2 regions of the Serratia sp. HNCC26DJ206 genome follow, and region 2 is predicted to be linked to the other one. Evidence: predicted binding sites of a transcription regulator. Region 2 holds the regulator's gene; the other holds the start of a gene.
What was found. The regulator CRP, encoded in region 2, controls carbon source genes, mostly activating them, when cyclic AMP is high. The targets are predictions, from matches to a motif close to ATGTGANNNNNNTCACAT.
Positions count from the first base shown of each region.

Region 1: a site for CRP is predicted at 1,172-1,189, ahead of AC2A1E_RS08570 (PTS mannitol transporter subunit IICBA). Genes of this name have one in related genera too.

Region 1 covers NZ_JBXUGP010000010.1:57,888-61,030, reverse strand. Annotated here, with positions in the region: gene AC2A1E_RS08575 (DUF3053 domain-containing protein) at 72-791, shown strand; gene AC2A1E_RS08570 (PTS mannitol transporter subunit IICBA) at 1,366-3,143, shown strand, end outside.
Region 2 covers NZ_JBXUGP010000034.1:34,339-37,481, forward strand. Annotated here, with positions in the region: gene AC2A1E_RS20090 (YccS/YhfK family putative transporter) at 1-1,623, opposite strand, end outside; gene crp (cAMP-activated global transcriptional regulator CRP) at 1,679-2,311, opposite strand; gene AC2A1E_RS20100 (OsmC family protein) at 2,693-3,100, shown strand; gene AC2A1E_RS20105 (LysR substrate-binding domain-containing protein) at 3,103-3,143, opposite strand, start outside.

The sequences.
Region 1 (3,143 bases), on a different contig from region 2:
GAGAGGCGCATGGAGAGCAGTAAAGGGTATGGAGCCTGATAAAAGAGACGTTTAAATAGGAGTTATGTCACATGGCGGTAGGGATCCAGAGCAGAGGTTTCGCGCGTTGGTTGGCACCGGTGTTGGCATTGTTGGTGGTTATGCAATTGACCGCCTGCGGCGATAAAGAGCCAGAACAACGCAAGGCATTCGTTGATTACTTACAGAATACGGTTATGCGTAGCGGCGTGAGCATTCCGACGCTGAGCGAAGATCAGAAACAGAAATTCGGCAACTATGCCGGTGATTACGCGATTTTGGTCGGTTTCTCCCAGCAGTTGTCGAAGTCGGTTGATGCCAGCCTGACTCCGGTGCTGGATCAGATTAACCAGATCCACACCGCGCAGGATTACATGATCAAGCGCGATAACCTGAAGCAGTCGGTGGGCGCGTTAAACCTGTTAGGGCAGCAGATCCAGTCGGCGAAAACGCAGGCAGACACCGCGCGTGCAACCTTGAAACAGCCGGACGATCTGAAAGCGGTTTACAATCAGGCGTATGACAAAATTGTCACCGCACCGGCCAATGCCTTGATGCCAGCCATTCCAACCACGGCCAGCTTTGTGCAGGAGCTGGTACAGGTCGGAGATTTCCTCCAGGCGCAGGGCAATCAGGTCAGTTTCAACAATGGCGGCGTACAGTTCCGCACCCAGCAGCAGGCGACGCAGTACAACACCATGATGGCGAGCCTGGTGGCCAAGCAGCCGGATTTTCTGAACGCACAAAAAGCCGTGCAAGCGGTAATGCAATAGGGCGAAAACGCCGCTGCGCATTGAACGATGTGGGTGGGCCAACGTGTTGGTCTACCCACATAACGCCCATTTTTTCTCATGACTTGCCGCACTTCCCCTCAGCACTTCTGTACTACACTTCAACTAGGTGCAATACCGCCGAATCATCACTTCTTTTAATGTAGTTTTCTTTCATTCGCTCCACGGTTAATTGCTGGCGGAGTGCGTGCCCACAGGGAAGATGCGCTTTCTGGTCATAACCCGGTTAGCGGATGTAAAATAAATTGTGATTAATGTCACAATTTAAAAACAAATACCAGAAGTTAAATTGTGATTTGTGTCACGTTTTTGCTGTGTTTCATGCGATTAACGTCCTGTTGTGCTTTTTTTACACTGGATAAATGTGATTTACATCACGATAAATGCCTGATCATGGGGGTGTTATGTGTGATATGAGTCACAGTTTTGTTGAGAGGTTCGCGCAGTAAAAAGAGCGTGGTAGAGTCCGTTTCGCATACAGCATCAACAGGGCTGGAACGTTACAACAATTATCGCGCGCTCTTATTGTCAGCGCGTAACAATAGGGGTGTGTTTTATGTTTTCACCAGATATCAAGGTTAAAGTTCAAAACTTTGGCCGCTTCCTGAGTAATATGGTGATGCCCAACATTGGCGCATTCATCGCCTGGGGTATCATCACCGCGCTATTCATTCCTACCGGTTGGTTGCCTAACGAAACGTTAGCCAAGCTGGTTGGCCCAATGATCACCTATCTGCTGCCACTGCTGATCGGTTACACCGGCGGTAAACTGGTGGGCGGCGAGCGTGGTGGTGTGGTGGGTGCTATCACCACCATGGGCGTGATCGTCGGGGCCGATATGCCGATGTTCCTCGGCGCCATGATTGTTGGCCCGTTGGGTGGCTGGGCAATCAAACATTTTGACCGCTGGGTAGACGGTAAGATCAAAAGCGGCTTTGAGATGCTGGTGAACAACTTCTCCGCCGGTATCATCGGTATGCTGTTGGCGATCCTCGCTTTCCTTGCCATTGGCCCATTGGTCGAAGCGCTGTCCAAGATTCTGGCGGCTGGCGTGCATATCATGGTGGTCAACAACCTGCTGCCATTGACCTCGATCTTCGTTGAACCGGCGAAAATCCTGTTCCTGAACAACGCCATCAACCACGGTATCTTCTCGCCGCTGGGTATCCAGCAGGCTACCGAAGCCGGTAAGTCAATCTTCTTCCTGATTGAAGCCAACCCAGGCCCGGGTATGGGCGTGCTGATGGCTTATATGTTCTTTGGCCGTGGCAGTGCCAAGCAGTCTGCGGGCGGTGCGGCAATCATCCACTTCCTGGGCGGTATCCATGAGATTTACTTCCCATACGTGCTGATGAATCCACGCCTGATTCTGGCGGTTATTCTGGGCGGTATGACCGGTGTGTTCACCCTGACCGTGCTGAACGGCGGCCTGGTTTCCCCTGCTTCTCCAGGTTCTATCCTGGCAGTGCTGGCCATGACGCCAAAAGGTGCCTACTTCGCTAACCTGGCGGCGATCTTCGCAGCCTTCCTGGTTTCCTTCCTGGTTTCTGGCTTCCTGCTGAAAACCTCGAAAGTGAAAGAAGAAGATGACCTGGAAGAAGCGACCCGTCGCATTCAGGACATGAAAGCACAGTCCAAAGGCGGCAAAGCAGCGAATGCAGCGGCAGACGGCGATCTGAACACCGTGCGTAAAATCATCGTAGCCTGTGACGCCGGTATGGGTTCCAGCGCCATGGGTGCCGGTGTGCTGCGCAAGAAAGTGGCAGACGCCGGGCTGAAACATATCTCTGTGACTAACTGCGCGATCAACAACCTGCCGGAAGATGTGGATCTGGTGATTACCCACCGCGATCTGACCGAACGTGCGATGCGTCATGCGCCGCAGGCCCAGCACATTTCGCTGACCAACTTCCTCGACAGCCAGTTGTACAACGATCTGACCGCGCGTCTGGTGGCGGCCAACAAAACCGGCGAAACCGAGCAGAAAGTGATCGCCACGTTGGACGACAGCTTTGAAGCCGGTGAGCAGAACCTGTTCAAACTGACCGAAAGCAACGTGTTCCTCAATCTGCATGCCACCGACAAAGAGCAGGCAATACGCTTTGCGGGTGAGCAGCTGGTGAAAGGCGGCTACGTTGAGCCTGAGTATGTTCCGGCAATGCTGGAGCGTGAGAAGTTGACTTCCACCTATCTGGGCGAGTCGATTGCCGTGCCGCATGGCACCATTGAAGCCAAAGACCGCGTGCTGCGCACCGGCGTGGTGTTCTGCCAGTATCCGCACGGCGTGCGTTTCGGTGACGAAGAAGACGAAGTGGCGCGCTTGGTGATTGGTAT
Region 2 (3,143 bases):
CAGCGTAGCAGGATCCGCCTCCTGTTCTTGCAGCAGCAGGCGTAATGCCGTTTGATCCTGCTCCAGCGCCTGATGGGCGTTCTTACGCAGCAGACCGCTCTGCCATTGCGGCCACAGCCAGATACTCCCGCCAAACACCAGCACGCAGCCAATCAGCGTATCAAGCAGGCGCGGTACCAGAAAATGGGTGCCGTTAAGCGCCAACAATTGCAGGGTATACACCGCGGTGACGGTAAACCCCATCACCGCCAGCCCATAGTTTTTGCGCAAGATCAGGTAGGCAGCCAGCGTGATCGCCAGCATGATGCTCAGCGTCAGGTGCTCCGGCAGTTGCAGTTGCAAGAGTCCGGCGGCGATCGCTAACCCGGCCAGCGTGCCGAGGGCACGATGTTGGATCCTGACGCGCGTGGCGTTATAGCCGTTCTGGCTGACCAGCATAATGGTCAGCAGGATCCAATAGGGCTTCGGCAGGTTGAAAATCATACCCAGACTGCTACCCACCGCCAGTATGATGCCCAGCCGGGCGGCATTGCGCAGGGCGTTGGACTTCAACGACAGGTAGCTCACCACGGCGGGCCAGAACGGCAACCGCGCCTGGTTGGCCATCAGATCGCGCTGATACAGCGGGCGTTGGCTGCGTAACAGGCGGGCGATGCGGCTGAAGTGGTAAAAACAGAACTGGCCAACCGGGTTCTCGGCATGCTGCGTAGCCACCTTTTCCAGCGCCGCCAGCTCATTCTTCATACTGAAACGCGCTGAACGCCGGTGATAGAGAATATCGTTGGCCACGATGCGCAAACGCCCGGCGATCACTTGAGCGTTGCGGCGGATAATCGCTTCGGCCTGGCTCTGTTCCACCAGTTTTTGCACTTCTTCTGGCTGATGCAGGCTGACGGTAATGTGTTCCTGCAGATCGAGTGCCACCTGGAAAGTGCGTTGCAGGCGTTTTTGCTCTTGGTTATTGGCATGGGGCAGGAAGTTTAACTGCTGATATAACAGGCTGATCAGATCCATCACTTTCTGCTGGCGTTGCAGCAGCGGCGGCAGTGCGGTTTCTGGATCGATGTGCTGGGTCAGCAGCGAATATTTGGCTTCGAAATAGTCTGCCAACTGGATATAGAGCTGGCTCAGGGATTCGCGCATCGGTTGCTCTTTCCACAGTTTGAACCAGAACCAGGTGAACAGCCCGTACCAGGCGGTGCCGACCAGATACAGCAGCGGCGCATGCCAGATCGGCACGTGTCCGGCCATGCTGAGAGAAAAGATGGCAGCGACCAGCGCGGCGGGCAGCAGACGTGCGTGCAGCGGGCTGATTTCACCGCTGACGCCCAGCAACAGCGCCATCGCCAGCATCAGTAAGGGTAACGGGATATGCCACAGCAGCGCCTGTTGCAGCAGCAAACTGCTGAGAGCAAACAGGGAACCGCCAACGGCCAGACGTTTGAAAAAGCGTTTGTGCGGCGTATCCAACCCGGCGATGTTGCAGCAGGCAGGTACCAGAGAGAACAGCAGGCCGAGTTGCAGGTTGCCCATCAGCAGGAAGAAAACCACCGGCAGGCACAGCACCAGCGTTTGCCGCAGTGCATAGTTGACTTCCGGGTGGTAGATCAGGCGCCGCCACATGATGAATGGGGGAAGTTAAAAAAAACGGCGTATCGCTACGCCGTTTCTTCAATAATTAACGCGTGCCGTAAACGACAATAGTTTTGCCGTGGGCAGAAATCAGGTTTTGATCTTCGAGCATTTTCAGAATACGACCGACGGTTTCACGTGAGCAACCGACGATTTGACCAATTTCCTGGCGGGTAATCTTGATTTGCATGCCATCCGGGTGAGTCATGGCGTCGGGCTGTTTTGCCAGGTTCAGCAGGGTTTGTGCAATGCGGCCGGTAACGTCAAGGAAGGCGAGGTTACCCACTTTCTCTGAGGTGATTTGCAGGCGGTTTGCCATCTGCGCAGACAGGCGCATCAGGATATCCGGGTTAACCTGAATCAACTGGCGGAATTTCTTATAGGAAATTTCAGCCACTTCACAGGCTGTTTTCGCTCTAACCCAGGCACTGCGCTCCTGGCCTTCTTCAAATAATCCAAGCTCGCCGATGAAATCCCCCTGGTTGAGGTAGGACAGAATCATCTCTTTGCCTTCTTCATCCTTGATCAGCACCGCCACGGAGCCTTTCACGATGTAGTAGAGCGTTTCGGCCTTTTCACCTTGGTGAATCAGCGTACTCTTTGATGGATATTTGTGGATATGGCAATGAGACAGGAACCATTCGAGAGTCGGGTCTGTTTGCGGTTTGCCGAGAACCATTCGCTGTTATCCTCTGTTGTTATCGCTGCCTTGTATCACAGGGGTCAGAGTTCCCTGTAAAACGTGCTTATAGCCCGGTGTTTTATAGAGTGGCTATCAACAGGTTTTGAGGCATGTTATAGAAATACGCTTGTACCCTAGCATATTAACTTGCGCCAAGTGCTGCAAGCTACATTCTGTTAACATACCAATATAGGGTCCTTTCCTCGGACATTCCCTGAAATCGGTGACCTGGAAAGAGTTCTTGCGGCTCTGTTTGTAGCACAGAGTGAGGCGGGTGTCTTGTGTTGTCTCGCTTCAGTATGATTAGCATCAGGTTCCGTTGCCAGTTTCTATGCGAAAGCGTACCCTGATTTTGAGAAATTAACTGGAGTGTACAAAATGCAGGCAAGAGTTAAGTGGGTAGAAGGACTGACATTCTTGGGCGAGTCTGCGTCCGGCCATCAGGTATTAATGGACGGTAACGCGGGCGATAAAGCGCCAAGCCCGATGGAAATGGTCTTAATGTCGGTTGGCGGTTGTAGCGCCATTGATGTGATGTCGATTCTACTGAAGGGCCGTAACGATGTCCGTGACTGCGAGGTAAAACTGACCTCGGAGCGCCGTGAAGAAGCACCGCGTCTGTTTACCCATATCAACCTGCATTTTATCGTCACCGGCAAAGGGCTGAGCGACAAGATTGTTGAGCGTGCGGTTAACCTGTCTGCCGAGAAGTATTGCTCGGTCTCGCTGATGCTGAGCAAAGCTGCCAGCGTCACCCACAGCTTTGAAATCTGTGAAGTGGCCTGAAGCTACCAGCGGTAACTGTGGCAGTGGTTGCTCAATAAATGCA